Regions from separate parts of the Tistrella arctica genome, predicted to be linked through region 1. Evidence: riboswitches for the same ligand, from Rfam matches in the RefSeq annotation. Region 1 holds a riboswitch; each other region holds the start of a gene.
What was found. A riboswitch is a leader RNA that binds a small molecule or an ion and turns the genes downstream of it on or off. The one in region 1 is predicted to bind S-adenosylmethionine.

Region 1 (10,735 bases):
GCCGCCAAATTCGGCGCGCTGGCGGTGCCGGCAGTGCTGGGGCTGGCGGCGGGGCTTGGCATTTTCACCGGTTTTGTCGGGGTGGCGCAGGCGCGGCTGGGTGGCCGGGGGCCCGGACGGATCGCGATCTTCGCGGTGCTGTGGGTGGCCGCGGAGTGGCTGCGCGGCCATGTGCTGACCGGATTTCCCTGGAATCTGGCCGGCAGTGCCTGGCTGGCGGTGCCGCCGGTGGCGCAGGCGGCCTCGGTGGTGGGCATCTATGGGCTGGGCCTGCTGACGGTGCTGGTGTTCACAAGCCCGGCTTTGCTGGTGACGCGCGGGGCCGGCGATCGGCGCCCGGCGCTGGCGCTGGCGGTGCTGATTCTGCTGGTGGTGGCGGGCAGCGCCGGATGGGGTATGGCGCGGCTGTCGGAGACAGCGACGGCGATGGTGCCGGATGTGCGGTTGCGGCTGGTGCAGGCGGCGATCGACCAGCGCGAGAAATGGCGCGGTGGCATGCGGGCGCAGCATATGCGCACTCAGATCGATCTGACCCGTGGCCCGGGCTTCGACCGCATCAGCCATGTGATCTGGCCGGAAACCGCGGTCGGCTATTACCTGGAACAGGATGCCGAGCCCCGGACGGCGCTGGTGGCGGCGGTGCCGCCGGGCGGGTTGCTGATCACCGGGGCGCCGCGGGTGGAGTGGGTGCCACCGCCGGTCGGTGCGGCCGACGGGGCCGAGCCGACGCCGTTGATCTATAACAGTGTGTTGGCGATCGATGATGCCGGGCGCATCCGGGGTGTGTATGACAAGGCGCATCTGGTGCCGTTCGGCGAATATGTGCCGCTGCGCGCGTTCAACCCGTTCCCCAAGCTGACTGAGGGGACGATGGATTTCTCGGCCGGCCCCGGCCCCGCCACGCTGGCGCTGCCCGGCCTGCCGCCGGCAAGCCCGCTGATCTGTTATGAGGCGATCTTCCCCGGGGCGGTCACTGCCGGGGCCGACCCCGCCGCCCGGCCGGGCTTTCTGCTGAACGTGACCAATGACGGCTGGTTCGGCCTGACCGCCGGCCCCTTCCAGCATTTCGCCGCCGCCCGGATGCGGGCGATCGAGGAAGGCCTGCCGCTGGTCCGTGCCGCCAATAACGGCATATCGGCGATCGTCGACCCGCTGGGGCGGATCGTGGCGCTGTTGCCCCTGGACCGACGCGGCGTGCTGGATGGTCCGCTGCCGGTGGCGCTGGCACCGACCATCTATGCCCGGATGGGCGACAAGGCCGCCGGCATCGCGGCCCTGCTGGTGATGGCGGCAGGTCTGCTGACCACCCGCCGCAATACCGACGCTGCCTGAGCATTCACAAGATCTTGATATATTTTGGTATGACCTTCTCATGATCTTGCAGTGTCCGAGTGATAACTTTTATTCCTGAGAAAATTCCGTAGAACGTTTGAACCGGCGCTCTGATTTTCCCCCGGAGAGTCAGTAAACTACTTTGCGATGTCGAGTCTGCGGAAAAAAGCAACTGATGCGTGTTCAACCTGTCACCGGAGGCGAGTGTGACCGGGAATGCAACCCGGAATACGCGTTTCGTGCAGCCCCATGCGCGCGCCGGGGTTGACCCATGCCATGGCGTGATGTCATCTATCCGGCTGGTAACAGGTCGGAAACGAGGCCTGCGGGGTTCGAGGAGGGATGACGCGGATGGTGACGAGACTGAACCCGATTGACGCTCATGTCGGTGGACGCGTGCGGTTGCGCCGGCAGCTTCTGGGGCTCAGCCAGGAAAAGCTGGGGCAGCGGGTGGGGCTGACCTTCCAGCAGATCCAGAAATATGAACGCGGCACCAATCGCATCGGCGCGGGCCGGCTGTTCCTGATCGCCCATGCCTTGGATGTGCCGGTATCGTTCTTCTATGATCAGGCAGAAGCGGTGGCGGGAGGACGCGGGCTGCTGAGCATCGATGACGGCTTCGACTGGGCGGTGATGGAAGGCCCGGACGCCCAGATGCTGGCCTTCGACTTCGCTCGCATTCCCGATGCACGCACCCGCACCCGCGTGATCGACCTGGCCCGCTCGATGAGCGACGCCATCGGAACTGGTGCCTGAAAAACGTGCTTGATTCCGGAAGCACGTCGTGAAAGTTTCATCCGACGGTTTGAGCAAAACCACCACGCGAATTCTGCATCTGCTGCAAGCGCAGCATGTGAGAGCGTGGGTATGTCAAACCGTCCGTGGTCGGATTTGTGCCGCTTGCCGCCACGTTAAACAGTGCGCTAAGTGGGCTTGGTGGGCGCATTCTCGTGTCAACCCGCCGAGAACCCAGACGCACGGAGTCCATCGTAGGCAGCCGGCGGGCTCAAACCCCGCGAGGTTGCCCGGACCGTGGTCGGAACCACGGTTCGTCGTCGGTTCTTGAGGGGTTGAAGACGCGTCATGGCCCGCAGCAACTACCTGTTCACCAGCGAGTCGGTCTCCGAAGGCCATCCGGACAAGATCTGTGACCGGATTTCGGATGCCGTTCTCGACCATCTTCTGTCTGCCGACCCGTTCTCGCGGGTCGCCTGCGAAACACTCGCGACCACCAACCGGGTGGTGATTGCGGGTGAAATCCGCTCCAAGGGCGATACGTCGCCCGAGACGATCGAGCAGGTGGCGCGCGACGTCATCCGCGACATCGGTTACGAGCAAGACGGCTTCCACTGGCGGACCGCCAGGATCGAGGTGCTTCTGCACGATCAGTCGGCTGATATCGCGGCTGGCGTCGATGCCGCCGGCAACAAGGACGAAGGCGCCGGCGACCAGGGCATCATGTTCGGCTATGCCTGCCGGGAAACCGACGCGCTGATGCCGGCGCCGATCCATTATGCGCACACCATCCTGCGCAATCTGCGCGCCGCCCGCCGCTCGGGCGACGTGGCGCTGCTCGGCCCCGACGCCAAGAGCCAGGTGACCCTGCAATACGAAGGCGGCAAGCCGGTGGGCGCCACCTCGATCGTGTTGTCGACCCAGCACATCGCCGGCGTCACCCAGGACGAGGTGAAGGCCGCCGTGCGGCCGATCATCGAGGCCTCGCTGCCTGCGGGCTGGATGTGCGACGACGCTCATCTCTATATCAATCCGACCGGTAATTTCGTGATCGGCGGCCCGGATGGCGATGCCGGCCTGACCGGACGCAAGATCATCGTCGACACCTATGGCGGTGCCGCGCCCCATGGTGGCGGCGCCTTTTCGGGCAAGGATCCGACCAAGGTCGACCGGTCTGCCGCCTATGCCGCGCGCTATCTGGCGAAGAACGTGGTGGCGGCCGGTCTGGCCGATCGCTGCACCATTCAGCTATCCTATGCCATCGGCGTGTCGCACCCGCTGTCGGTGTATGTCGACACCCATGGCACCGGCCAGGTCGACGAGGCGAAGCTGGAGGCGGCGATGCGCGAGGTGATGAACCTGACCCCGCGCGGCATCCGCGAGCATCTGCAGCTGAACAAGCCGATCTTCGCCCGCACCGCGTCCTATGGCCATTTCGGGCGTGAGCCCGAGGCCGATGGCGGCTTCTCGTGGGAGAAGACCGATCTGGTGGAGGCGATCAAGCAGCTTGTGCTTTGATCCTGATCCATGCGATCAGCAAGGGGCGGCATCCGGAGATCCGGATGCCGCCCGCTTTTTTGTCGACAGCCCACCCCACTGACCAGCCCGGACACCGGACCGCCGATGACCGTTTCAAGCCCTGAGCCCGCCGCCCCGACCGACCCTGATGTCGATGACGCCGACAGCCAGGGCGACAGTGTCGGGCGGCGCCATTTCGGCCGCCGCATCGGCCGGCCGTTGAAAGCCAATCGCAGCCGGGTGCTGGAACAGACGCTGCCGGCGCTGGCGATCGCGCTGCCGCCGCGCGGCGAGGGCGGGCCGCTGTCGCCGATCGACCCCCGGGCGCTGTTCGATCATCCGCCGGCGGCGCTGGCGCTGGAAATCGGCTTCGGCGGCGGCGAGCATCTGATCGCCAGGGCCGAGGCCGAGCCGGAAACCGGCTTCATCGGCTGTGAGCCCTATATCGGCGGCATGTCGGCGCTTCTGGTAGAACTGGAGGCCCGCGGCCTGCGCAATGTGCGGGTGCTGGGCGATGATGCCGCCCGCCTGCTGGACGTGCTGCCCGATGCCTGTCTCGACCGGGTCTATCTGCTGTTCTCGGACCCCTGGCCCAAGCGCCGCCATGCCAAGCGCCGTTTCATCCAGCCCGAGACGGTGGCGGCGCTGGCCCGGGTGCTGAAGCCGGGCGGCGAACTGACGGCCGCCACCGATCATACCGATCTGTGTGCCTGGACGCTGGCCCATGTTCGTGCCCATCCGGCCTTCACCTGGACGGCGCGCCGGCCGGGCGACTGGCAGCGGCGGCCCGACGGCCAGATCGAGACCCGCTATGAGGCCAAGGCCCGCGCCGCGGGACGCGTGCCGGTGTTCATGCGGTTTCTGAAGACCTGAGCATTTTTCTGAAGATCCGGCCTGTTTCCGGCGCGGAATCGCTCTGGGTGGTCTTGTATGGCCGCAGTGACACCCCCACGTTCGCTGAGGCGCCGATGGCAGGCAGGCGAGGTTGCGGCAGATTGACGGCGGGGCGCGGGCGCCCCCGGGGACAAACTCCTTGCGGTTCCGTTACATATGCGTATATTGACCGTCGTCCGCGTTTGCGGACCGCCGGCGATCCCGCCAGCGCCCAAGCCGACGAGCCTTCCGCCCCGGTGAGGGACCGGAGGGGTATCCGGCGTGGGCACGCCGGAGGTCGCGGTCACATGCAGCTTCCGCCGGGTGGGCCTTGGGCCCGCCTTTTTTTGTTTGTGCCGCGTCGGACCATCACCTGTGCCGGGCCAGTCGCCCGCGCCGGTCTGGCCTCGCCCCGCCACTGGAGGAGCGCATGGACGTCGTTCGTCGTATCACCGAGCTGATCGAGCCGGCCATCGGCGATCTCGGTTACGAGGTCGTGCGCATCGTGTTCCGATCGGGCACCAATGCCACCTTGCAGATCATGGCCGAGCGCACCGATGGTCAGTTGATGACGGTCGATGACTGCGCCGAGATCAGCAATGTCGTGTCGGCGCTGCTCGACGTCGAGGATCCGATCACCGAGGCCTATGCGCTTGAGGTCAGCTCCCCCGGTATCGACCGGCCGCTGACCCGGTTCAAGGATTTCGAGCGGTTCGCCGGCTTTGAGGCCAAGATGGAACTGCGGCGCCCGCATGAGGGCCGCAAGCGGTTCCGCGGCCGGCTTGCCGGCGTGCGTGATGGCGGGCTGGTCGCGATCCGTCTGGATGACGGCGCCGAAGCGGCCCTGCCTTTCGACGAGATTTCGTCGGCGAAGCTGATCCTCACCGATGAGCTGATCGCCGCCGTCCAGGATAACCGGAGCTGAGTGCGCCCCATGGACATCAACTTCAACACCGGCCCGGTCCGGCACGAGCTGCTACAGGTCGCTGACGCGGTTGCCCGCGAGAAGTCGATCGACCGCGACAGCGTGCTCGAAGCCATGGAACAGGCGATCCAGACCGCGGGTCGGCGCAAATACGGCCAGGATCACGATATCCGGGCCACCATCGACCGCAAGACCGGCGAAATCCGTCTGTACCGCTATACCCAGGTGGTCGACGAGGTCGAGGACGAAGCGACCCAGACCACGGTTGCCGATGCCCGCCACCGCAAGCCCGATGCCGTTCCCGGCGATTTCCTGGTCGACCCGCTGCCGCCGATCGATTTCGGCCGCATCGCCGCTCAGACCGCCAAGCAGGTGATCGTGCAGAAGGTGCGCGAGGCCGAGCGCCTGCGCCAGTTCGACGAGTTCAAGGAACGGGTCGGCGAGATCATCAACGGCATCGTCAAGCGCGCCGAATATGGCAGCGTCGTGGTCGATCTGGGCCGCGCCGAGGCGGTGATGCGCCGCGACGAACTGCTGCCGCGGGAGAGCTTCCGCGTCGGCGACCGGGTCCGGGCCTATATCTACTCGGTGCGCGAGGAACCCCGCGGGCCGCAGATCTTCCTGTCGCGCACCCATCCGATGTTCATGGCGAAGCTGTTCGCGCAGGAAGTGCCCGAGATCTATGACGGCATCATCGAGATCAAGGGCTGCGCCCGCGATCCGGGATCGCGCGCCAAGATCGCGGTGACCAGCAACGACAGCAGCATCGACCCGGTCGGCGCCTGTGTCGGCATGCGCGGTTCGCGTGTGCAGGCGGTGGTTGCCGAACTGCAGGGCGAAAAGATCGACATCATTCCGTGGTCGCCCGATACCGCGACCTTCCTGGTCAACGCGCTGGCCCCGGCGGAAGTCGCCAAGGTGGTGCTGGACGAGGATACCCAGCGGATCGAGGTGGTGGTGCCGGACGAACAGTTGTCGCTGGCCATCGGCCGGCGCGGCCAGAACGTCCGCCTGGCATCGCAGCTGACCGGCTGGGACATCGACATCGTCACCGAGACCGAGGAGTCGGAGCGGCGCCAGGAACAGTTCCGCGAACGCTCGCGGCTGTTCATCGAGGCGCTGAACGTCGACGAGGTGATCGCCCAGCTCCTGGTGACCGAAGGCTTCGAGTCGATCGAGGAGATCGCCTTTGTGGCCGAAGACGAGCTGTCGGGCATCGAGGGTTTCGACCCCGATGTCGCGGCCGAGCTTCAGAACCGCGCCCAGGTGTTCCTGGAAGCCCGTGACCGGCGCATGGACGACAAGCGCCGCGAACTGGGCGTCGAGGACGCGGTCGCCGAGATCGAGGGCATGACGCCGCTGATGCTGGCGCAGCTTGGTGAGAAGGGGGTGAAGACCCTTGATGACCTCGCCGACCTGTCGGGCGACGAGCTGATCGAGCTTCTGCCCGCCGGCACCCTGGACGAGGCCGAGGCCAACCGCATCATCATGGCCGCCCGCGCCCACTGGTTCGAGGACGAACCGGCGGCCGGCGCGGTGGTGGATGACGCTGACGCCGTCGGCGTCGAGGCTGGCGCTGGTGATACGGCCGATGCCGGCGCCGATGGCGCCAAGGCCTGATATGAACGCGGCCCGGAACCCCATGGCGCCGGGCCATGAACGGAGCGATGATGGTGGTGGCGATCGATCCGGCAATGCCGGACGGCATGGTGGCGATACCCGATGCGGCGGCAGGCGACGACCTGCCGACCGATGCGGGGCCGCGCGACCGTGCGCCTGAACGCCGCTGCATCGTCAAGGGCCAGAGCGGATCGCCCGACGGGTTGATCCGTTTCGTGCTCGACCCCGAAGGGCGGGTGGTCGCGGATGTCGACGCCAGCCTGCCGGGACGCGGTGCGTGGGTGACTGCCGATCGGGCGTCACTGACCATCGCAATCAAGCGCCGGTTGTTCTCAAGAGCCTTCCGGACACAGACGCAGGTCGGCGATGACCTGATCGGGACGGTCGAGCGATTGCTAACTGCCCGGTGTTTGGAATATCTTGGGCTCGGCCGCCGGGCGGGAGCGGTTGTCGCCGGATACGAAAAAGTGCGGAGCTGGCTCGATGCCGGCACCGTCGGCGCCATTTCCCTGGCATCGGATGCCGGAGAGACGGCCGCCTCCCGCATGGGAGCGCTGAAGGGCGTTCCTGTCGTCGCACTATTGACCCGCGATGAAATGGGTCGTGCTCTCGGACGCGAGAATGCGGTCAATGTCGCGATTGCCGAAGGACGGCTCGCGAAGCGTTTCCTGGGCGCTGCCCAGCGCCTTGCGGGTTTCAGGGATGCCCCCTACCCTGTCGACCGGGTGTCGGCCGGCTTGAGAGAGAACGGATAACCGGAGCGATATGAGCGAGACCAACGAGGACGGCCAGAAGAAGGCGCTCAGCCTGTCGGGAGCCGGGCGTCTTGAGCTGAGGAGGAAGCCTGCGGCGGAAGGCGCCCAGGTTCGCCAGAACTTCTCGCACGGCCGTTCCAAGACCGTGACGGTCGAGGTCAAGCGCAAGCGGACCGTGTCGGTGCCCGAGCAGGGCAACCGGAGCGGTTCCGGCGGCGGTCGCGGTCGTGCGCGTGGCGCCGCCGCTGACGGCGGCCTGACGCAGGACGAGCGGGATGTGCGCCTGCGGGCGCTTGAACAGGCGATTCAGGATCAGAAGCGCCGTGCCGAGGAAGAGGTCCGCAGGGCCGAGGAAGCGGCGCGTCGCAAGATCGAGGACGAGGCCCGCCGCAAGGTTGAGGAAGAGGCCCGCAAGGTCGCCGAGGAGGCCGCCCGCAAGGCGGCTGAGGAAGCGGCGCGCCGCGAGGCCGAGGACGCCGCCCGTCGCGAGATCGAGGCCCGTGCGGCCGCGGCCGCGGCACCGGTTGCCCCGGCACCCGAGGCGCCGGCGCCCCGTGCCGAGACCCCGCGCACCGTCGAGGCGCGTGGCGACAGCCCCCGGACCGAGCGTCCGGCGGGTGGTGGCGCCCCGCGTGGTGACCGGCCCGATTTCCGCAGCGGTGACCGCACTGGTGGTGCCCCGCGTGGCGATCGCCCGGGCGGTGCCCCGCGTGGCGACCGGCCCGATTTCCGCAGTGGTGACCGCCCCGGTGGTGGCGCGCCCCGCGGTGACCGGCCCGATTTCCGCAGTGGCGACCGCCCCGCTGGCGGCGCCCCGCGTGGCGATCGGCCCGATTTCCGCAGTGGCGACCGTCCGGCTGGCGGTGCTCCGCGTGGCGATCGGCCCGATTTCCGCAGTGGCGACCGTCCGGCTGGCGGTGCTCCGCGTGGCGACCGGCCTGATTTCCGCAGTGGCGACCGCCCCGCTGGCGGCGCTCCGCGTGGCGACCGGCCCGATTTCCGCAGTGGCGACCGCCCCGGTGGCGGCGCTCCGCGCGGTGACCGGCCCGATTTCCGCAGTGGTGACCGCCCCGGTGGCGCGGCCCGGCCCGATTTCCGCAGCGGCGATCGCCCCGGTGGCCCGCCGCGTGGTGATCGTCCGGGCGGTGCCCGGCCGGCGGCCCCTGGCGCCACCACCACCACCCCGGTTCTCGACGATGATGTCGAGCGCGCCCGTGCCCGTGCGGCCGAACGTGCCCGCAAGGTCGAGCGTGACGAGGAAGAGAGCCGCGCCAAGGCCGCGAACAAGCGTGCGACCCCGGCCGCGCGCCCCGGCGACGATCGTCGCCGTGGTGGCAAGGGCGAGATCAAGCGTCTGGTCGAAGGCGGCGACGAGGGCGAACGCCAGCGCAGCCAGGCGGCCATGCGCCGTCAGCGTGAACGCATGCGCCGCGCCGGCCGGCAGGCCGAACCCCAGGCCCGCGTCATCCGTGACGTGATCGTGCCCGAGGTGATCTCGGTGCAGGAACTGGCGAACCGCATGGCGGTGCGCGGTGGCGATGTCGTCAAGAAGCTGATGACGCTGGGCGTGATGGCCACCATCAATCAGGCGATCGACGCGGACACGGCCGAACTGGTCGCGACCGAATTCGGTCACCGGGTGAAGCGCGTGGCCGAGGACGATGTGGAACTGGGCATCCTGGGTCTCGACGATACCGATGATGACCTGACCCACCGCGCCCCGGTCGTGACGGTGATGGGCCATGTCGACCACGGCAAGACCTCGCTGCTGGATGCGCTGCGCAAGACCGATGTCGTGGCCCGCGAAGCCGGCGGCATCACCCAGCATATCGGCGCCTATCAGGTCGAGCTGGAAACCGGCGATCACGTCACCTTCCTCGACACCCCCGGCCATGCCGCCTTCACCGCCATGCGTGCCCGTGGCGCGCAGGTGACGGACATCGTGGTGCTGGTGGTCGCGGCCGATGACGGCGTGATGCCGCAGACGGTCGAGGCGATCAATCACGCCAAGGCCGCCGGTGTGCCGATCGTGGTTGCGATCAACAAGATCGACAAGCCGGGCGTGAACCCCGAACGGGTGCGCAACGAGCTGCTCCAGCACGAACTGGTCCTGGAAGAACTGGGCGGCGACATCATCGCCGTCGAGGTCTCGGCCAAGACCGGCTACAACCTCGACAAGCTGCTGGAAGCCATCCTGCTGCAGGCCGAGGTGCTGGAACTGCGCGCCAATACCGGCCGCGCCGCTCAGGGCGCCGTGGTCGAGGCGAAGCTCGACAAGGGCCGCGGTCCGGTTGCGACCGTGCTGGTCCAGAAGGGCACGCTGAAGACCGGCGACGCCTTCGTGGTCGGCAGCCAGTGGGGCCGTGTGCGTGCGCTGATCGACGACAAGGGCCGCAAGGTCGAAGAGGCCGGACCGTCGGTGCCGGTGGAAATCCTGGGTCTCCAGGGCGTTCCGCAGGCAGGTGACGAACTGGTTGTGGTGGAAGACGAGCGCAAGGCCCGTGAGATCTCGGACTTCCGGTCCGAGCGCGAGCAGCGTGCCCGTGCGGCCACCGCCCTCGGCGCCCGTGGCACTGTCGAACAGATGCTGTCGGAAATCTCGGCCGGGGCGAAGAAAGAGCTGCCGGTGCTGGTCAAGACCGACGTGCAGGGCTCGCTGGAAGCGATCACCTCCACGCTGGCCAAGCTCGGCAACGAGGAAGTCGCGGTCCGCATGCTGCATGGCGCCGTCGGCGGCATCAACGAGTCGGATGTGACCCTGGCCCAGGCCAGCAACGCCCTGATCATCGGCTTCAACGTCCGGGCCAATGCCCAGGCGCGGGACGTGGCGCGTCAGGCGGGTCTGGAACTGCGCTACTACTCGGTCATCTATGACCTGACCAACGACGTGAAGGGCATGCTGGAAGGCATGCTGGCCCCGATCCGTCGCGAGACGATCACGGGTCAGGCGACGATCCGCGAGGTCTTCGCGATCACC
Region 2 (10,735 bases), on a different contig from region 1:
GATCCACCGCTGGTGCGACGGCCACCCCAGCCCGTGGCGCCGGCGCTGTCGGGCCTGTCGGGGCTGGTCGGCGGTCTGGCGCTGCTGCTGGCAGCCGCCAGCCTTGCCACCCTGGTGATCTGGGCGCTGGCGGCAAGCTGGCGGTTCCCCGATCTGCTGCCCATGCGCTGGGCGCCGGACCGGCTGGCCGATACCGTGGCGCTGCTCGGCAATGTCATCGCCCGCACGGTCTGGCTGGGGCTGCTGCCGGTGGCCATCGCCCTGCCGCTGGCGGTGCTGGTGCTGGAACGCGAGGCTTTGGGTGCCGACGGCGGAACCGGGGCCGGCCGCTCGCTGTCGCAGGCGGCGGAGGCGCTGGTCTATCTGCCGCTGCTGCTGCCGCCGGCGGCGTTCCTGGCCGGCATCCGCGCGCTGGCGCTGCGTCTGGGGCTGGACGGCACGGTGGCGGCGGTGGTGTGGTGCCATCTGCTCTATGTGTTCCCCTATCTGTTTCTGGCGCTGCGCGAAAGCTATCGCCGCACCGATCCCCGGCCGCGGCTGCTGGCGCGCAGCCTGGGGCGAGGGGCGGGGGGCGCCTGGGTGGCGGTGATGCTGCCGCTGACCGCGCGGCCGATGGCGATTGCCACAGCGATCGGCTTCGCGGTTGGTGTGGCGCAATATCTGCCGGCGCTGATGATCGGCGGCGGCCGGCTGCCGGTGCTGGCCACCGAAGCCGTCGCCGCCGCATCGGGCATCGACCGGCGGGCGGCATCGACGGCCGCCCTGCTGATGACCGTCCTGCCCGCCATCGGCTTCCTTCTGGCCAGCTTGATCCGCGCGCCGGCCCGGGCGGTACGGCAATGACCGCCGGGCTGGTGCTTGACCGGCTGGCCCTGCGCATCCATGGCCGGCCGCTGATCGGCCCGCTGAATCTGGCGGTGCCGGCAGGCGTGATCGGCGCCGTGGTCGGCCCGTCGGGCGTGGGCAAATCCACCCTGCTGGCGGTGATCGCCGGCATCGCCGGGCCGGGGGTGACCATGGCCGGCCGGGTGTGGCTGGACGGCACCGCCATCGACACTCTGCCGCCCGAGGCGCGGCATGTGGGGTTGATGATGCAGGATGACCTGCTGTTCCCGCATCTGACGGTTGCCGCCAATATCGGCTTCGGCCTGCCTGCCGGGCTGCCACGGACCACGCGCCGGGCCTTGATCGACGCGGCACTGGCCGAGGCGGGGCTTGCCGGGCTGGGTGGCCGCGACCCGCTGACCCTGTCGGGGGGGCAGCGGGCACGGGTGGCGCTGATGCGGATGCTGGCGGCACGCCCGCGCATGGTTCTGATGGACGAACCCTTCGCACGGCTGGACCGGCCGCTGGCCCAGAGGCTGCGCACGGCCGTGTTCGCCCGCATCCGCGCCGAGGCGGTGCCGGCGCTGATCGTGACCCATGATCCCGACGAGGCGGCGGCGGCCGGCGGGCCGGTGCTGGATCTACAGGCCGCGGATGGGTGAAAGATACTGATATCTTCAGGACTTGACCCCCGGTCGCGGCCGGGCGTATCGTGGCGCCCTGATGTCGCGGGGCACGTGTGGCTTGTGCCGGCGCATCCGTGGGGATTTGGGCCGGCCGGCTTGCGGACCACGTAAATCTCGCTGCTAAAAGGTCGGGAGCGGGCGCAGAACGGATTGTGCGTCGACCCGGCCAGAGGCCGGGTTTTTTTATGCGGACATGTGACCATGCGGGAAGACGGGGGCCGGAACGGCGTCGAGGACGAATGTGCGGCCGATGACGGGCTGTGGGAGAGCGATCGGGGCGGCAGCGACAGGACGGCGGCCGGCGCCGGCCGCCGTCAGGCGACGCTGGCGGTGCGCGGCGGGCTGGACCGCAGCCCCCATGGCGAGACATCGGAAGCGCTGTTCCTGAATTCGGGCTATGTCTATGACAGCCCGGCCAGGGCCGAGGCACGGTTCAAAGGCGAGGAGCCCGGCTTCGTCTACAGCCGCTATGGCAACCCGACGGTGCGCACCTTCGAGACCCGCCTGGCGGCGCTGGAGGGCGCCGAGGCCTGCCGGGCCACGGCATCGGGCATGTCGGCGGTATGGACCGCCCTGGTCTGCCAGCTCCGCCAGGGCGATCATGTGGTCGCGGCCGAAGCACTGTTCGGATCGTGCCAGTACATCCTGACGGAATTGCTGCCCCGGTTCGGTATCGAGACCAGCTTCGTGCGCGGCGACGATATCGCGGCGTGGTCGGCGGCGGTGCGGCCGAACACCAAGGTGTTCTTTCTGGAAACCCCGTCGAACCCGCAGCTTGAACTGATCGACCTTCAGGCGGTGGCGGCGGTGGCGCGCGATTGCGGCGCCAGACTGGTGGTCGACAACGTGTTCGCCACACCGATCCTGCAGAAGCCGCTGCAACTGGGCGCCCATGTCGTGGTCTATTCCGCCACCAAGCATATCGACGGCCAGGGCCGGGTGCTGGGCGGCGCGATCCTGTCGGACGAAGCCTTCTGCGATGGCGAGCTGCGCAATTTCCTGCGCCATACCGGCCCGACCTTGAGCGCCTTCAACGCCTGGGTGCTGCTGAAGGGGTTGGAAACCCTGCCGCTGCGGGTGCGGGAACAGACCCGGGCCGCCACCGCGCTGGCCCGGCGGCTTGAAAATCATCCGGCGTTGACGCGGCTGATCTATCCGGGCCTCGCCTCGCATCCCCAGCATGCCCTGGCACGCCGGCAGATGCAGGGCGGCGGCACGGTGCTGGCGCTGGATTTCACCGGCGGCAAGGATGCGGCCTTCCGCTTCCTTGAGCGTCTGGAGGTGGCCGACATCTCGAACAACCTGGGTGACAGCAAGACCTTGGCCACCCACCCGGCCACCACCACCCATCAGCGCCTGACCGCCGATCAGCGGACCGCCGTGGGCATCACCGAAGGGCTGGTGCGGGTGTCGGTGGGGCTTGAGGATGTGGACGATCTGGCGGCCGATCTGGGGGCCGCACTCGACGCCGCATAACCGCCCGCGACACCGGCCTGCCGATTAGGGCTTGCGCTCGGCACTGGAAATCCGCTGCATTGGTCGCAATATTGGCTTCGCAGACCCTTCGAGGCCGGCATGCGGGCGGGTTTGCCGGGGTGGCGGCATCGGTAGGGTGTCGCCATGATGCGACGATTGAGCAGGTGGGGATGATGGCGGCGGAACATGAATACAGCGCGACAACCCGCTCGATCATGGTGGCGGTACGTCCGTTCTATGTCGACGACCAGTCATCGCCGGAAGACGGGCAGTTTGTCTTCGCCTATCACATCCGGATCGAGAATCACGGCGCCGACACGGTCCAGTTGCGCAGCCGCCATTGGCGGATCATCGATGCGCTGGGCCGGCTTCAGGAGGTGCGCGGGCCGGGCGTGGTGGGTGAGCAGCCGGTGCTGGCACCGGGGGAGAGCTTCGAATACACCAGCGGCGCACCGCTGACCACGCCGTCGGGCATCATGGGCGGCAGCTATCAGATGGAGAGCGCGGCCGGCGAGACGTTCGAGGTCGAAATCCCGAGTTTCTCGCTCGACAGCCCCCATGCCGCCCAGACGATAAACTGACCGCCGGCCCCCGGTCGCAACCGGATGAGGGGCCTGCCTCTGGCAATCCGCGCAGAATGGACTAGATCAGGTCTGAGCCCCTTTGGGGCGCGCGCGCAGGGACTGCCGGCACCGGGCGCTGCTTCGCCGTCCGCGATTTTCGCCGTGGACGGGCTTGCAGGGGTAGCTGGCAAAACCTATAGTAGAAGTTCCATCAGGCAGGTGCAGGGCGATCTCTGGTTGCATCGCCCCATCCTGCCGCCGGTTCGCGGACCGGAAGGCCGCCGTATCGCGGCCAACTGTTCCGCGTGATCACGAAAGCCGTCAGGGCATGTCCGCACCGGCGATCCGGCAGGCGGGTGCCCACGTAACCCGACCGCTTTCGTACTATCGGCCCGCCGCCCGACACGACGCTCCGCGCAAGCTTTCAGCCGGAGCGACGTGTCCAGCCGGCCGCACCCTGGGAGTTGCTTGAGCGATGACACGCGAAAACGTGCTGGCGGTGAAACTTGACGGCCAGGTGAAGACCCCGGACGCGACCTCTGCGGCGCGGCCCGACCGCGCCGAAGCCGAAGCCGCCGTGCGGACCCTGATCCGCTGGGCCGGCGACGATCCCGACCGCGAAGGCCTGCTGTCCACGCCCGATCGCGTGGTCCGATCTTATGAGGAATTCTTCGCGGGCTATGCGCAGGATCCGGTCGAGATCCTGCAGCGGACCTTCGAGGAAACCGACGGCTATGACGAGGTCGTGGCGCTGCGCGGCATCCGAATCGAAAGCTATTGCGAGCACCACATGGTGCCGATCATCGGCGTCGCCCATGTCGCCTATCTGCCGCGCAGCCGCGTGGTCGGCATCTCGAAGCTCGCCCGCGTGGTCGAGGCGTTTTCGAAGCGCCTGCAGATTCAGGAGAAGCTGACCTCGCAGATCGCCAATGCGATCGAAGAGGTGCTGAAGCCCAAGGGTGTGGGCGTGGTGATCGAGGCCGAGCACCAGTGCATGAGCACCCGCGGCGTTCACAAGCCCGGCGTCAGCATGGTCACCAGCCGGATGCTGGGCGAATTCCGCCACAACCCGACGCTGCGTCGCGAATTTCTGACCCTGATCGGCAACCCGGCCGGGTTCTGATCGGGGCGGCGATACACACTGAAGCATGAATAAAGGCCCCGCCGGCAATGCCGGCGGGGCCTTCTTCTGTCTGACAGTGTCGTGGCTGGCAGGATCCGTACCTGGCAGGATCAGTGGGTCGAGGCGTCGAACGGCACCACGACCACACGGGTGGCCACTGTGCCAGCGGCGGTGGATGTTGCGATGACATCCTGGGTGGCGGCATCGACGCTGAGCGTATAGGCGCTGCCGGTGCCGAGAGGGACCAGCACCAGCGTGGCGCTGACCTCGGACTTCAGCACCAGTGCCGTGTGCTGATAGCTGAGCCCCAAAGAGCTGACGATGATCACGCCTCGGAATCCGGCCGGCAGCGCCGCATTCTCGACCACGACCGCGGGCGTGCCATTGGTCAGGTTCAGGCGGTGGTTGATGAAACGGTTGTCGATCGTTCCGTCGAAGCGGGTGGCGCCCTGAAACAGTTGATCGCCAAGCTCGACAAGCGGCCCGTCCAGTGCCTGAAGATCCGCGGTCTTCATGACATTGAGGGTCCGGTCGAAGCGGCCACGGATCACCTTCTGGGTATCACGCATCACCAGTTCGAAGCGATTGCGCGCCTGGACATTGTCGATGTCATCCTCCTCATAATCATAGATCGCGGTAACCGGTGCCGCCAACGAACTTGCCCGCCGGATCGCCGCGCGGATATCCAGCCCGGTCGGCTTCGCATGCGGCAGGTGCTTCACCAGAAACCCGCCGTGCTCACCCACCTCAAGTTCGACGTCCAGCGTGACATTGAAGATGCCACCGGTCCCGTTCGCTGTATTGAACGGATAGCTCATCACCGGTGTCAGCACGGCACCGCTGCCGCTGGACGACACCACCGTCAGGGTCGGCGGGCGCTGATAGCCCTTGCCGGTATCCAGGGTCTTACCGTCCGGTCCATCGGCGTAGAATGCCGTGGGTTCCATTACCGCTTCGGTAATGACGCCGCCGACGATTGTCAGCGTCACGGCCCGGTCGTTGCTCGGGCCGCCGCCGATCAGATCATGGTGATAGTCGACCGTGTCGGTGTCGGCATAGCCGCTGCCGCCATTGGTGACCGTGATGCTGCTGATACGTGCATCCTGCTGCGTGAAGGTGGTGTTCCACAGATGGTTCAGTTTGGCGACGTAGCCCTGGATGCGGATATGGCTGTTGCGCGCCGTGCCGCGGATCAGATCGCTGCCGCCGGTGCCGGTCACGCCGGTGATGTTGTCGTTCGAGATCCGGATGTCGGCATGGACATTGTTCGCATTATACAGGGTCAGCACGCCACCGATGCGCCGGGGATCGTCGGCGAAGTCCCCATAGGTCGTCCCGTCCGGGATCTCGGCCTCATAAGCGGCATTGCCGACATTGTGCAGCCAGATGTTCTTCAGATCGCAGGACGACTCCATCTGGCTCGCCGTGCCCTGGATGATGAAGCCGTATTTGCAGTTCTTGGCGATAAGAGTGTCCACCACCACCTGGCGCAGTTCACGGTCATTCGACGCCGTGCCTTCGATGGTCGCGACATAGTCGCAATCGTCGACCAGAATGTTGCGCAGGATCACCTCGCTCTGACCAAGCTGAAGAGTGATCGCCTTGCCGCCGCCGCCCTGGAAACTGTCGAGCAGGCCCACGGTGTTTGACAGCAGGTTGTTGCGGCAGCCACGGATGCGCACATCCTGAACGATGATCCGCCCGCCATGGCTGATTGCATTGGCCGAGGGGGCGGAGATGCCAAGTGCGTTGCAGCCGGCGCGGATGACGATGTTGTTGGCGTCCAGCGTGCCACCGTACCAGTGAACGTTCTGGGCATGACGGATGCTGACCAGCCCGCCCAGATGCCCGGTCCCGCTGTCGCTGGTGTTGGTTCGGGCATCCCAGTAGCCGCGATCCCAGTCGATGAACGGGTCGACCTCGTTCACCGGCAGCGCCTTGATGATTGCGCCATGAGCCAGGACGATGGTGTTGGAGCGGACCGACAGCGCCTTGCGGACCCGATAAGTGCCCGGCGGCAGCAGCACCACTTTCCAGGCATCCGCAAAGGTCTCGGGCAGGCCGGCGCCTGTACCGATGTTGATATCCGCCGAGGTCTTGCCCCAGCCGACAAGGTCCAGCCGTGCATCAAACAGCGTCCGCAGGGCATCGGTATCGTCGCTGATGCCGTCGCCGGTGGCGCCGAAGTCGCGGGCATCGAGATACTGCGCATTCAGCTTCTCGGCCAGCGTCCGCGCCTCGGTGTGCAGGTTGTATTCGCCAGGGGGGCTGCCGCCCTGATCAGGTTCCGGATCGACACCCGTGGGAAGAAGCCCATTGACCCTGCTGCAATAGGTCGCCACGGCGATCTCGGTTTCCGGATATTGATAAATCACGTCCGATGCATCCGTGCTCATCATCTCTGTCCCATATCGTGAAACGCCACCGGCCGCTGCCGGGGCCTCTTCACCTGAACCCGTCAGGCCGTTTGGCACCAGCAAGCTGGTGTTGCCGCGTTGCGGCAGCACCAGCCCCATGGACAGCGGCGGCGGTTTCCCCGATCATCGCCGGCGGTGCCGCGCCCGAACCCGGGCCCGCGGCCGCATTGTGTTGCATTGCAGCATCGGGAGCCCGCCACTGTGATCGACATCAAGCCGGTGCTGTTCATCATCGGCGTGCTGCTGGCGCTGCTGGGCGCGGCCATGCTGTTGCCGGCCGCCTTCGACGCGCTGGCCGGCCATGCCGACTGGGCGGTGTTCGTGGTGTCGTCGCTGGTGACGGTGTTCGCGGGCGTCAGCCTGGTGCTCACCACCCGCACCGCGCACCCCACCTCGCTGGGGCTGCGTCACGCCTTTCTCACCACCACGATGTCGTGGACCGGGGTGGCGGCCTTCGCAGCCCTGCCGTTGATGTTCGCATCCCCCGACATCACCTATGCCGGCGCCTTTTTCGAGGCGATGTCCGGGCTGACCACCACCGGATCGACCGTGTTGAGCGGGCTCGACACGGCCCCGCCCGGCATTCTGGTCTGGCGCGGCATGCTGCACTGGCTGGGCGGTATCGGCATCATCGTCACCTCGGTCGCGATCATGCCCATGCTGCGGATCGGCGGTATGCAGTTGTTCCGCACCGAAAGCTCGGACAATTCGGAAAAGATCGTGCCGCGCGCAGCCCAACTGGCCTCGGCCTTCGGCCGGATCTATCTGGTGATGACCATCGCCTGCATGGTGCTGCTGTGGTCGGCCGGCATGACCGGGTTCGAGGCGCTGGTGCATGCGATGTCCACCGTCTCCACCGGCGGCTTCTCCACCTCCGACGCCTCGATCGGCCATTTCGACAGCCCGCTGATCGAGATGATCGTCGTGGTGTTCATGATCGGCGGTGCCCTGCCCTTCGCACTCTATATCCGGGCGCTGACCCAGAACCACGACGCGCTGTGGCGTGACGCCCAGGTGCGGGCCTTTCTGGCCGGCATCGCCATCTGGACGGCGGCGCTCAGCCTGTGGCTGGTGCTGGGCCAGGATGTGGAACCGCTGCAGGCGGTGCGGATGTCGCTGTTCAACGTGGTATCGGTGATCACCACCACCGGCTTCGCCACCGCCGACTACAATCTGTGGGGCACCTTCCCGTTCGCCGTGTTCTTCTGGCTGATTCTGGTCGGCGGCTGCACCGGTTCCACGGCGGGCGGGATCAAGATCTTCCGCTTCGTCATTCTGGTCACCACCGCGCGCCGCCATCTGCACCAGTTGATCCACCCCAATGCGGTGATCGTGCCGACCTATAACCGCCGGCCGGTGCCCGAAGCCATTCTGCTGTCGGTTCTGAGCTTCGTGACCGTGTTCTTCGCGGTGTTCGTGATCCTGTCGATCGTGGTGGCGTCGCTGGGGGTCGATTTCATCACCGCCGCCACCGCGGTCTCGCAGGCGCTGGCCAATGTCGGCCCCGGGCTCGGGCCGATCATCGGCCCGGCGGGCAATTACTCGACCATGAGCGACCCGGTGCTGGCGGTGCTGGCCTTCGCCATGCTGCTGGGCCGGCTGGAGCTGTTCACGGTGCTGGTCCTGTTCACGCGCGCCTATTGGCGCGCGTGAACCCCTTGGGTGAGATAAGACTGGCGCGCGTGACCCGGCGTCACACCGCCGCCACCGCCCCGTCCGAGCGCGGGTCGCTGGCCCCCTCGATCACACCGGAGGGGTGCACCGACACGGCGCCGGCATGGCCCATCAGGTCGTCCCAGGCATCCACCATCTCCACCGCATGGCCGGCGGCGGCAAGCTGGTCGGCCAGGATCGGATCGATCCGGCTTTCAAGCTTCAGCGATGTGGTGCCGGCGCCCCAGGTCCGGCCCAGCAGCCAGCGCGGCGCGGTGATCGCCGCCTGAATGTCCTGCCCGAAGCGGACATGGCGGGTGAACACCGCCGCCTGGGTCTGGGGTTGGCCCTCGCCGCCCATGGTGCCATAGGCGATCAGCCGGCCATCATCCAGCCGGGCCATGGCCGGGTTCAGGGTGTGGAAGGGCAGCCGCCCCGGCGCCAGCCGGTTGGCGCCGGCAGCGGCCCCAAGGCCGAAGCCGCTGCCCCGGTTCTGCCACAGCACGCCGGTTTCGGGCACCACCACGCCGCTGCCGAATTCCCAGTAGATGCTCTGGATATAGCTGACCACCCGGCCGGTGGCGTCGGCGGCCCCCAGCCAGACGGTATCCCCGGCGCGTGCCGGCTGCGGCCATGGCGCGGCCCTCTGACGGTCGATATGCGCCGCCTCGGCCGCCAGCGCCTCGGGCGTCAGCCAGGATTGCGGATCGGCCGTCATCGCCCCGGGGTCGCCGATATGGGCGTTGCGCAGCAGGAAGGCGCGCTTTGTGGCCTCGACCAGCCCGTGGACATGATCGAACCCCTCGGCCACCGTCACCCCCAGCCGGTCGAAGATCCCGAGAATCGCCAGCGACGCCGCCCCTTGCGTCGGTGGCGGCTGGTTCCACACCGTGGCGCCGGGGATGCGCAGGGTCAGCGGCGCCACCACCGCCGGATGCCAGGCCTCCATATCGGCCAATGACAACGGACTGCCGGTGGCTTCGAGCCCGGCGGCATTGGCGCGGGCGATGTCCCCGCGATAGAAATCATCCAGCCCGGCCTCGGCCAGCCGTTGAAAGGTCGCGGCCAGCGCCGGCTGTTTCAGGATCTGGTGCAGCGCCGGCGGGTGGCCATCAGGGGCGTAGACCGTGGCAAAGCCAGGCTGGCCCGCCAGTTCCCCCAGCTTCTGCGCGGTCAGGGCCGCCTGCGAGCTGGTCACCGGCACGCCGTCGCGGCCATGGCGGATGGCGTCGTCCAGCAAGCGCGACAGCGGCAGCGCGGGCCGACTGCCGCGCCAGTCCTCGGCCACCCTCAGCGCCGCCGCCCAGCCGCCGACGGCACCGGCCACGGTCAGCGCGGCCAGCGGGCCACGGGTCGGCAGGCTGCCGGTGTGGCCGGCCTCGGCATAGAAGCCCTCGGTGGCGCGCGCGGCGGCGGCGCCGCAGGCGCGGATCGCCACCGGCGCCTGCCCGGGCTCGGCGATCAGCCAGAAGCCATCGCCGCCGATCGCGTTCATATGCGGGTAGACCACAGCGATGGCGGCCGCCGCGGCGACCATGGCTTCGACGGCATTGCCACCCTCGGCCAGAACGCTGCGGCCGGCCTCGGCTGCCAGATGATGGGGGGCGGTGACCATGCCGCCAAGGGCGGTGCGGGCGCGGATCATCGGTCGGGCGTCCTCAGCTGAGCGAATAGAACATGCGGGCGGCGGTCAGGAACAGGAACAGCGCGAAGGCGCGCCTGAGCCAGACCGGCGAGATGGTATGCGCCAGCCGGGCGCCGAGCGGCGCCGTCAGCATGGTTGCCGGCACGATCAGCGCGAAGCCCAGCAGATTGGCATAGCCCAGGCTCGCCGGCGGCAGGTCGGGCCGGCCGTATCCGGCCAGGATGAAGGCGATGGCGCCGGGCAGGCCGATCACCAGCCCCAACGCCGATGCGGTGCCGACCGCGCGTCGGATCGGATAGTTGAACGCGGTCAGGATCGGCACCGACAAGGTGCCGCCGCCGATGCCC
Region 3 (10,735 bases), on a different contig from region 1:
AACCCAGCCCAGGGTGGTCTTCACCGAAGAGATGATCGCGTTCTGAATCCCGCTCATCTGGCGCTCCCGCTCAATTCGGTCAGGACGGCGACCGATGTGCGGATCGCCAGATCGACCTTGAAGGCATTTCCCGCTTGCGGGGCGGCGTCGGCCAGGGCGCTTGCGATGGCATCTGCAAACGCCGCGCGGCCCGCTTGCGCACCCGACAGGATCGCTTCCGCCCGCAATGCCCGCCACGGCTTTGGCGCGATACCACCAAAGGCGATGCGGACGTGCCCGATGCGATCGCCGTGCATGCCGAGCGAGCCGGCTATCGAGACGAGCCCGAAGGCATAGCTCGCCCGATCGCGCACCTTGCGATAGGCCGACCGCGTGCCTGGCGGAAGGGCCGGAATCTCCACGGCCGTAATCAGGTCGTGGCTGTCCAGCACGGTGTCGAGATCGGGTCGATCCCCGGGCAGACGATGGACATCGACCAGCGGGACAATGCGCGGGCCGTTGGGGCCGGTCACGTGAACCGACGCGTCAAGCGCCGCCAAGGCCACGCACATATCCGACGGATGGACCGCGATGCACGAGGGCGACGTGCCGATGATCGCATGATGTCGGTTCAACCCGCCGATCGCGTCGCAGCCGCTGCCGGGCACGCGCTTGTTGCAGCCTGTGGCGGGATCCTGGAAATAGAGGCAGCGCGTGCGCTGCATGATGTTGCCGCCGACCGTCGCCATGTTGCGGATCTGGGCCGAGGCGCCCGCCAGAATTGCGCGCGCCAGCACCGGATATTTCGCACGCACCAGCGGATGGGCCGCGACGGCGCTGTTGCGCGTCGCGGCGCCGATGAACAGGCTGCCATCGGCTCTGGTTTCGATCAGGTCCGACAAGGCCGCGACATCGACTAGCCCCGATGGATGCTCGATGCCTTTGCGCATCAGGTCGACGAGATTGGTTCCGCCGCCCAGAAGCCGGTGGCCGGGATGTCGCATCAGCGTCGACGTCTCGTCGACCGATGGCGGCTTGATATAGCTGAGCGGGTTCATGATCCGGTCTGCTCCGTCGCCACGTGCAGGATGGCATCGACGATGCCGTTATGCGCACCGCATCGGCACAGATTGCCGCTCATCCGTTCGCGTATTTCTTCCCGAGACAGCGGTGCTGGTGCGTTCAGCTCTTCGGTGACATAGCTGGGCAGGCCCGCCCGCATCTCGTCGAGCATCGCTATGGCGGCGCATATCTGCCCCGGTGTGCAATAGCCGCACTGAAGGCCGTCGCATTCAATGAAGGCGCGTTGCAGGGGATGCGGTTCGTTCCGGGTTCCGATGCCTTCGATCGTGACGACGGACCGGCCGTCCATCTGCGCCGCCAAGGTCAGGCATGACAGGACGCGCCTGCCGTCGACCAGAACCGTGCACGCTCCACAGGCGCCCTGGTCGCAACCGGGTTTTGTGCCCGTCAGGCCGGTTTGCATGCGCAGCAGATCCAGCAGGGAAACACGAACGTCCTCTGGTACGGCAATCTCGCTGCCGTTAATAATGATCGCCATGCAGGTGCTCCTCTCTGGAGACGCAGATGGAAATGTCATGTCGCAAGGGCACATATACGGACACGGGCACATATTTATAACTGCCTAGGCACTCATTATATGTGCCGTCATTCGCGGAATTGCAAGTGCGAGGCTCTGCCTGCGCAGAACTATGGAGGACTATGGATGGCTCGCCAGAGAGATGAGGAAAAGCGTCTCGCCATCTTGTCAGCGGCCGCCCGTGTCATAGCCGATGAGGGTTTGAGCGCGCCGACCGCGAAGATCGCCAGAGCGGCGGGTGTCGCGGATGGAACGCTCTTCGTCTACTTTTCCAACAAAGACGTCTTACTCAATGATCTGTATCTGCATTTGAAGGAAGAACTGAAGGCGAGGGTTGCCGCTTCGGTGTCGCACGAAGCGGATCTGCGGACGCAGCTCAACGGGATCTGGAAGACCTGGACCGACTGGGGCGTTCACGAGCCGGCGAAGCGCAGGGCGCTCGCTCAACTTCAGGTATCGGACAAGATCACGGCCGACAGCCGGGCGAAGGGGCTCGATGGCGTCGCCGATATGCTTGCGCTGGTCAGACGGGTCAGCGGGCAAGGACCGATGCGCGACGCGCCGGTCATGTTCATTGGCGCCGTCATGGAAGCCATGGCGACCACCACGATCGATTTCATGTCCGGTGAACCCGAGCGGGCCGCGGCGTTCTGTGACTGGGGCTTCGAAGCGATGTGGGGAGCGCTGGCGGCAAAGACGCCCGTGACTTGAGGGCCGTGACTTGAGGGCCTTGTGCCGCCAGCGCCTTGCGTCGTCAGGGCCTGGCGCCGTCGCCGAAACGCGGCGGGCCTGTTACGCCTCGATATAGGCTGCCAGTTCATCTGGCGTGCCCTTCGGAAAGGCCTCTTTCAAATGATCGAGGAAAGCCGATACGCGCGCGCTTAGAAGCCGCCGTGACGGATAGAGTGTCCACAGGGCTATGTCCGGTCCATCCACATCACCCCAATGAACCAGCCTGCCGGCAGCCAGATCGTGACCAACGAGCGATATCGGAAGACGGGCGGCGCCGGCACCAATGCGCACCGCATCGCGCACCATGATCATTGACGACAGTTGCAGGACCGGCTCCACGGTGATGCGCGATCTTCCCGTTGATGTCGCCACATCCCAGACAGCGCTCTGATCGCCGGGTCCGCGGACCACGGCCGGGACAGCGACATTATCCGTGGGCCGCGCGACAGCCGGACTTGCCACAACGACCAGCCGGTCGCGTAGAAAGACCCGTCCGACGAGGCTTTCATCTCGCTCCGGATTGACCCGGATCACCAGGTCATACGCTTCCTCGACCATGTCGACGGCTCGATCTTCGGTCGTGATTTCCAGCCGTACCTCCGGGTATCTGACCGCGAATTCAGCGGCGAGCTTACCCATTGCAACCTGTGAGAAGAGCAGTGGCGCGCTGATGCGCAACCGGCCTCGCGGGCGGTTTCCACCCGAGGCGATCGCCGCTGCGGTTTCATCGATCTCGGTCAGCAACACCGCTGTCCGCTCATAAAGCGCCCGTCCTTCCTCGGTGAGCTTCAGCGCGCGGCTCCCGCGTTCGAACAGGCGCAGACCAAGGCTGGCCTCCAGCTCCGCGACCCGCCGCGACAGGGTCGCTTTCGGGCGCGCGGCGGCGCGCGCGGCCTTTCCGAACCCCCCGTGCCGGGCGACGAGATTAAAATCCGCAAGGGCGAGGAGATCCATAAGCGTTCCATATGTGAGACGAACTATCCCAGTGTACCGGTTATTACGGCTGATGTGGATCACCGATCTGCCGTTGGATGTGGTGCCGGCGGCACCCGGGATGCCGCTCGTGCCTGCGCAGATCGCGATATCGTTCTATCAGTGAGACAGTCTGTCTAAATTTGGCGTCTATCTGCATGAATATGGATCGTTAGAGTCGGAGCAGGCAAACGGCTTAACCGAGGCGTGACGCCATGACCATTCTCGTAACCGGTGCGACCGGCACTGTCGGCCACAACGCCGTCGAGCAACTCGTCAAGCGTGGCGCAACGGCCGGGTCGTCCGCTTCGCGCCTATCGTGATGACGTCGCTCAGATCACGGCTTGATCGCCACGGGCTTCGGCACCCCCCTGTCAAGGAGACGGACCATGATCTATTCGACCGCCACCGTTCCGGTGAACCCTGAAGGCGACATCAGGCTCACCCGTGAGCAGGCCGAGCAGCAGCAGTTCGACAGCGAGGATAAGGGCTACAGATCCGCTCTGCTGTCGACGCTGAGGCGCACCCGCGAGCTGCTTGCCGTGGGTCGGCTCTGATCCTTCCCCCTGATGCCATCGAGGCGCGCGGGCAAACGCTCGCCCCGGTAAAGCGGAGACGCTCAGCCGCCACTCCGACAAGGATCTTCCCATGAAGACGACAGGAAGCACCATCCTCATCACCGGCGGTGGCACAGGGATCGGCGAAGCGCTCGCGCACCGCTTCCACGATCTCGGCAACACCGTGATCATCGCGGGCCGGCGGATGGAAACGCTGGTCCAGGTGATCGGCGACCGGCCGAATATCCACGCTTTGACGCTCGATATGGACGATGCCGCAAGCGTTGCGGCTTTTGCCAAGACGCTCGTTGCCGATTTTCCAGGCGTCAACGTGCTGTTCAACAATGCCGGCATCATGCGCATGGAAGGGCCGCTCGACACATACCGCGATCTGAGCGATGCGGAGGCCTCGGTCACCACCAATCTGCTCGGCCCCATCCGGGTGACCAATGCGCTCGTCGAGCATCTGGGCCGCCAGCCCGATGCGGTCATCGTCAATGTCAGCTCGGGTCTGGCCTTCGTGCCACTGGTGATCGCGCCCACCTATTCGGCGATCAAGGCGGCCATCCACAACTACACGGAATCACTCCGTGCGGTTCTGAAGGGCAGGATCGAGGTCGTCGAACTGGTGCCGCCTGCCGTGCAGACCGATCTGACCCCCGGCCAGAAAACCAATGCGCGCTTCATGCCGCTCAATGCCTTCGCCGATCAGGTCATCGCGCTCTTCCAGAAGACGCCCACGCCGCGCGAGATCCTGGTGGACGGCGTTGATTTCATGCGCAATGCCGAGACAGAGGGACGCTTCGACGACACGCTGGCGGCGATCAACCCGTTCCTCAACAAATAGGGTGCCGCCGGCCCTGATGGCGCAAGACGCCGAGGCCTTGCGCCATGTCAGCCGCGCGTCGCGTATGTGCGGGGCGCGCACCCCATGACACGCTTGAAGGCCGTGCTGAAAGCCGCTTCGGATTCGTAACCCAGCGACAAGGCGATTGCAGAGACGGGCTCGTTCCTCCTGGTCAGGCGTTCGCAGGCGAGAAGCATGCGCCAACGCTTGAGGTAGTCGATCGGGGACGAGCCCGAAACCGCCTTGAACCGCGCGGCAAATTTTGATCGCGACATGCCGGCCTTTTCGGCAAGCGCCGGCAGCGTCCAGCGCGCACCTGGACTTGCATGGATTGCTTCAACGGCTGCTGCAATTTTGGCGTCGCCCAACGCAAACAGCCAGCCTGCGCCCCGTCCGGTTCCGTGGGACAGGTAGAGCCTTAAAGCCTGGACGAGCAGCAGATGAGCAAGGTGCTGAACCACGAGGGCGGTGCCGGGCTGGGCGGCAGACAATTCCTGCCGCATCCGTTCCAGAACCCAGCGTAAGCCCGCCTTGTCATTTTCGTCTCGCAGGCCGACGACCGCCGGCATGGTTCCCAGCAGCATATCGGTATGCGGTCCGGAATAGTCAAAATGACCGCCAAGCATCATCGTGTCGCCACCACCATTCATGGTGATGATTCCGCCATTCCAGCCCGATTCAGGTAAATCTTCAAAGGGTGTAGGATCGAAGGCAAGATTATTGGAGATAACGAACCGCCTGCCATTCGGCAGGAGAACGCAATCACCCGCATCCAGCCTTATCGGATCGCACTCTCCTTCGACTGCCAACCAGGCAGATCCTGATACGAGCGCGTAGTACTTTACGCCGCTGTGCTTCTCGAACTGAACCGACCAGTCACCACCCAGATCGAATCCGCCCACAACATAGGTATGCGGTTTCAGCAATGACAGGACGTCGGACAGAGGGTCGGCGAGCATGGGGACGTTCTCGAAGAAAATATGGATATTCAAGCATAGTTCGTACCGCCTGGAATTGCTATCCCCATGAAATCACGCCCGCCACAGGGGCGCGTTCATGTGAAGGGGGCTTTCATGATAAAGGTCATTCTCGGCTTCAAGCGCCGGCAAGGAATGGGCGTTCAAGACTTCAGGGACTACCGCCGCGACGTGCACGCGCCTCTTCTCTTCGCAATCCCCGAAGCGAAGAACATCCGCCGCTTCGTCGTCTCCTATCCGTTGCTTGCGGCGCATTCTGCAGAGCTGCGATTCGATGCCGTGGTCGAGGCATGGTTCGACAGTTTGGACGATATGGACGCTCTGTTCCTGTCGGAGAACTTCCAGGCAAAGGTCGATCCGGATCACATCAATTTCATCGATCTGTCCTCCGTGGTCAGGCTCGTCACGGAAGAGGTCGTTGTGGTCGAACAGCGATGACGTTGGTGCTGACGCTTGCGGGCGCTGCGGGGCTGAGCACCGGCACGATCACCATCGGCCACATCGGCCGATGGTGATCGGTGGGCCGTGTCGATAGCAGTTCCGCGGATCCTTGAGGATCACATCAACGACGCGGCCACACCGCCGGTCAGAGCGTTTCCAGCGCCAGAGCAATTCCCTGGCCGCCGCCGATGCAGAGGGTGACGATGCCTCGCCGAATGCCGTCGCGCTTCATGGCGTAAAGCAGCCGGGTGGTGAGGATTGCGCCGGTGGCACCGATCGGGTGACCATGCGCGACGGCGCCGCCGTCGACATTGATGATATCCTCGGGCAAGCCAAGCTCGCGGGCGACGGCGATGGGCACGGCCGCGAAGGCTTCATTGATCTCGATGCGCTCGATATCGCCGAGTGTCCAGCCGGCCCGGCTCAACGCCTTGCGCACCGCCGGCACCGGGCCCAGCCCGAACAGGCCGGGTTCGACGGCGGCGACGCCATAGCCGGCAAGGCGGGCCATCGGCTCGATGCCCTTGGCCTCGGCAAAACCGCGCTCGGCGACGATCATCGCCGCGGCGGCGCTGTTCAGCCCGGGCGCGTTGCCGGCGGTGATGGTGCCGTCCGGACGGAAGGCGGGCTTCAGCCGGGCGAGCGTCTCGATGGTGGTGTCCGGGCGGGGGGCTTCATCGACCGCGAATTGCTCCTTGCCCTTGCGGCCCTTGATGTCGACCGCGACGATCTCGTCTGCGAATCGCCCGGCATCGCGTGCGGCGGCGAAGCGTTGCTGAGACCGCGCGGCGAAGGCGTCCTGCGCCTCACGCGTGATCTGGAGCCTGGCCACGAGGTCTTCGGTGTGCCAGCCGGAATGCTGACCGGAGAAGGCGTCGTTGAGCCCGTCGGTCAACATGCTGTCGAAGATCTGGGCCGGCCCCATCCGGTAGCCCCAGCGCCCGCCATCCATCAGATATGGCGCCCGGTCCATGTTCTCCATGCCGCCGGCAATGGCGGCATCACTGTCGCCGGCGGCAATCTCCAGCGCGGCGGACAGGATGGCCTGCGCGCCCGAGCCACAGACGCGGTTGACGGTCAGTGCCGGGACGGAAACCGGCAGCCCGCCGCCGATGGCCGCCTGGCGGGCCGGATTCATCCGATTGCCGGCCTGGATGACATTGCCCATCACCACGGTGCCGATGTCATCGCCTGAAAGCCCGGCGCGTCGAAGGGTTTCCTGCACGACGACGGCGCCGAGGTCGGTTGCCGGCACGCCTTTGAGCGCGCCGTTATAGGCGCTGATCGCCGTGCGGACCGGGTGGCCAAGGATGATGTGACGCGTGCTCATGATGTTCTCCAGACCTCGATGTCGGCGTCGATGGTGCAGCGTTCAGATGATGGAAGGCGATATTGCGGCTGCAATGGTCGGATCGTCCGCGGCGCCCGCACCATAGAGCGCGGCCGGGATGAATGCCGCGAGTGGCCGCCGGCTTGCCCTTTCCCTGATGGCGCCCATATTCATGATGTTTATCATCATAGATCACAAATATGACAACCATCATGTAAATGTCAACGGCACGGACGGAGAATTTCAGCCGGGGACGACCTGATCGGGTAGTCCCTCGTTCCGTCGGTCACGGCGCAGTCGGGATCACCTGAACAGGCCACATCGGGGTCGGCCGGTTCCGCGCGCCCTTCTGCGGGAGAGCGAATGCGATGACCTCGTCGCCATTGCGAGACCTGATGCCACCATGCCCGCCGGCGGCGAACCACATATTGCCGACCGTCCGCGCCTATGTAAGTCAGCGGCTTGGTATTGCCGCCGGCCGGCAGATGGACCTGCGGGCGCAGGGCACACCCAGGACATTCAGCTAGTCGGGCGTCTTGTCATAGACCCAGCCGCTCAACACGATCCTGCCGTTCATCACCAGCGGTGGCGCGGTGATGAAATGGAAGCCGGGCGGCACCGGCCCCATGTTCTGACGCAGATCGACCATGCCGCCGTCACCGGACGTTTCATCGCCCGTGGTCGCGTCGAGCGCGATCACGTCGCGGTGCGGTGTGCACAGATACAGCGAATTGCCGGCCTTGATCGGGGTCGCCTCGAAGCTGAATTCGCGGCCGCGCCTTTTCTCGCCCGGCTTCGGCATGTCGCCGATCGAGAACGACCACGCCTTTTCAAGCCGGGCGACATTGTCGGGGGTGATCTGGTCGAGCGCCGAGAACCGGTCATTCGCATGGGTGCCGCCATAGGATCGCCAGTCCGCTCTGGCAATGAAGCGGTCGGCGGGCGCCTGCGCCCCGGCCGTCCAGCCCGATGTGTCGACGGCGCGGGCATAGCGCATGTCGGTGATCCTGTAACCCGCCGCGAAGACGAGGCCGACCAGAACCATACAGGCCAGCATGCCGCCCCACGACACCGCCCGGCTCTGGCTGTGGCCGGCAACAGGACGTCTGGCGAATTGTTTCCGATCGATGTCTCCGCGCCGTGGCGATCATCCGGGCATGCAGCGCCACGCAGGCGGTCATACTTGCCCCTTGAGACGGCCGGAAATCTCCCCTACAACTGACGCGACATCAAGAGTTGGGGCGCGCCCAACGCCAACCTGCCGACCGGGCAAGGTGGCACTCCCGTCCTGTTTCATGGGGGAGGATGTGGCCGGACCGGCAATCAATCGGATCACGCCACGGCGCCAGCCCCGCACTACGTCGGAGGATGAACGCGTCGATGCCGATCAAGATTCCCGATGACCTGCCGGCCCGGAGCACGCTCGAAGCCGAAGGCGTGATGGTCATGCGTGAGACCGACGCCATACGGCAGGATATCCGGCCGTTACGGGTCGGGCTGCTCAATCTCATGCCCAACAAGATCCGGACGGAAACCCAGATCGCGCGCCTGATCGGCGCGACGCCGCTACAGGTCGAATTGTCGCTGATCCGCATCGGCAGCCACGTCGCGCGCAATACATCTAATGATCATATGAGTTCATTCTATCGAAGCTGGGACGATATCCGGTCGGAGCGCTTCGATGGTTTCATCATCACCGGTGCCCCCATTGAACGGCTGCCCTTTGAAGAAGTCACCTATTGGGGGGAGCTGTGCGACGTTTTCGACTGGACCCAGACGAACGTTCATCGCTGTTTCAATATCTGCTGGGGCGCGCAGGCGGCGGTGCATCATTTCCACGGTGTGCCCAAGCATGACCTGCCGGAAAAGGCCTTTGGCGTGTTCCGGCACCGCAATCTGGCGCCGGCCTCGCCCTATCTGCGCGGCTTTTCCGATGATTTCTCGATTCCCGTATCACGCTGGACCGAGATCCGGCGAGAGGATCTGCCCCGGGATGCCGGCATCACCGTGCTGGCCGAGAGTGACGACGCCGGCTTGTGCCTGCTTGACGATCCACGGCACCGCTCGCTGCACATGTTCAATCATCTTGAATACGACCGGACCTCGCTTGCCGAGGAATACCAGCGCGATGCGGCGACCGGCGATGCGATGCAGGTGCCGAAGAACTACTTTCCGAAGGACGATCCGACCCGGGAGCCGGAAAACCGCTGGCGCAGCCACGCCCATCTGCTGATCGGCAACTGGATCAACGAGATCTACCAGACCACGCCATTCGACATCGAGGCCGTCGGCGCCGATTGACGGCGCGGTCAATCGCCATGGTCGCGGCCGGCATCGCCAAGGGCGGCGATCCGGCCGCGCAGCCAGTGCTGGCCGGGATGGGTGTCGTTGCGACGGTGCCATGACATGACGAACGGTACCGCCGGCAGATCCAGCGGCGGTGGCAGCATCACCATGGCATCGGCATGGCCCGAGGCCATGACCATGCCTTCCATCAGGGTCGCGATCAGGTCCGACCGCGCCACCAGCAGCGGCGCCGCGTACATATGGGGCAGGGTCAGGGCCAGGTGCCGTTTCAGACCCCGTCGCGCCAGAGCCGCGTCCACCTGCCCGAACTGGTCGCCTTCGGGCGAGACCAGCAGATGCGACAGCGTGAGGAAAGCGGTCAGATCCAGCGGTGCCTGCGCGGCCGGGTGATCTTTCCGCAGCACACAGACGAAGCGTTCCCTGAACAGCCGCTGGTGCAGGATCCGACCGCCGCCGGTTGCGGTGGGCGGAACGCCGACGGCGATATCGACCGTGCCGGCATCCAGCATCGCGATTGCATCGTCTCGGGCCGCGATGTCGCGGATATGCAGAGCCATGCCCGGTGCGTCACGCCGCAGCCGGTCCAGCAGTCGTGGCAGCATCAGAAAGCCCGGATGATCCGATATGCCCAGCGAGATCGCGGTTGTCGCGGTCGCGGGATCGAAGACCCGCTCAGTGCCCAGTGCCCGCTCTATCTGGGCCAGCGCCTGAGCCAGCGGTTCGGCCAGATCGATCGCCCGCGGTGTCGGTTGCAGACCGTGCGGCGCCCGGACGAACAGGTCATCCCCGATCAGCGCGCGCAACCGGGCCAGTGCCGCACTCATGGCGGGCTGGCTGCGTCCGATCCGGATACCGGCGCGGGTGACGCTGCGTTCCGTCATCAGCGCGTCAAAGGCGATGAGCAGGTTGAGGTCGATGCGATGAAGATCCACGCGTTGGATGTTCACATATATTCTCTATCGATCTCAATGATGACGCAGCCGGGCCTATTCC

Region 2: another riboswitch for S-adenosylmethionine. It lies ahead of metZ (O-succinylhomoserine sulfhydrylase); the one in region 1 lies ahead of metK (methionine adenosyltransferase).
Region 3: another riboswitch for S-adenosylmethionine. It lies ahead of metA (homoserine O-acetyltransferase MetA); the one in region 1 lies ahead of metK (methionine adenosyltransferase).

What each region holds. Positions count from the first base shown of each region.
Region 1 covers NZ_JBBKTV010000013.1:22,948-33,682, reverse strand. The annotation lists gene lnt (apolipoprotein N-acyltransferase) at 1-1,332, shown strand, start outside; gene WG924_RS23840 (helix-turn-helix domain-containing protein) at 1,684-2,088, shown strand; SAM riboswitch at 2,204-2,279, shown strand; gene metK (methionine adenosyltransferase) at 2,416-3,585, shown strand; gene trmB (tRNA (guanosine(46)-N7)-methyltransferase TrmB) at 3,691-4,458, shown strand; gene rimP (ribosome maturation factor RimP) at 4,889-5,383, shown strand; gene nusA (transcription termination factor NusA) at 5,393-7,003, shown strand; gene WG924_RS23815 (RNA-binding protein) at 7,039-7,758, shown strand; gene infB (translation initiation factor IF-2) at 7,769-10,735, shown strand, end outside.
Region 2 covers NZ_JBBKTV010000003.1:432,279-443,013, forward strand. The annotation lists gene WG924_RS08820 (ABC transporter permease family protein) at 1-843, shown strand, start outside; gene WG924_RS08825 (ATP-binding cassette domain-containing protein) at 840-1,487, shown strand; SAM riboswitch at 1,576-1,655, shown strand; gene metZ (O-succinylhomoserine sulfhydrylase) at 1,713-2,987, shown strand; gene apaG (Co2+/Mg2+ efflux facilitator ApaG/CorD) at 3,161-3,568, shown strand; gene folE (GTP cyclohydrolase I FolE) at 4,026-4,673, shown strand; gene WG924_RS08845 (glycosyl hydrolase family 28-related protein) at 4,784-7,069, opposite strand; gene WG924_RS08850 (TrkH family potassium uptake protein) at 7,292-8,743, shown strand; gene WG924_RS08855 (gamma-glutamyltransferase family protein) at 8,784-10,388, opposite strand; gene WG924_RS08860 (sulfite exporter TauE/SafE family protein) at 10,402-10,735, opposite strand, start outside.
Region 3 covers NZ_JBBKTV010000001.1:577,825-588,559, forward strand. The annotation lists gene WG924_RS02625 (xanthine dehydrogenase family protein molybdopterin-binding subunit) at 1-57, opposite strand, end outside; gene WG924_RS02630 (FAD binding domain-containing protein) at 54-1,037, opposite strand; gene WG924_RS02635 ((2Fe-2S)-binding protein) at 1,034-1,540, opposite strand; gene WG924_RS02640 (TetR/AcrR family transcriptional regulator) at 1,706-2,290, shown strand; gene WG924_RS02645 (LysR family transcriptional regulator) at 2,372-3,265, opposite strand; partial or broken gene WG924_RS02650 (DUF1857 domain-containing protein) at 3,733-3,840, shown strand; gene WG924_RS02655 (SDR family oxidoreductase) at 3,932-4,687, shown strand; gene WG924_RS02660 (AraC family transcriptional regulator) at 4,735-5,679, opposite strand; gene WG924_RS02665 (EthD domain-containing protein) at 5,713-6,102, shown strand; gene WG924_RS02670 (thiolase family protein) at 6,251-7,435, opposite strand; gene WG924_RS02675 (hypothetical protein) at 7,959-8,507, opposite strand; SAM-I-IV-variant riboswitch at 8,657-8,772, shown strand; gene metA (homoserine O-acetyltransferase MetA) at 8,816-9,736, shown strand; gene WG924_RS02685 (LysR family transcriptional regulator) at 9,745-10,689, opposite strand.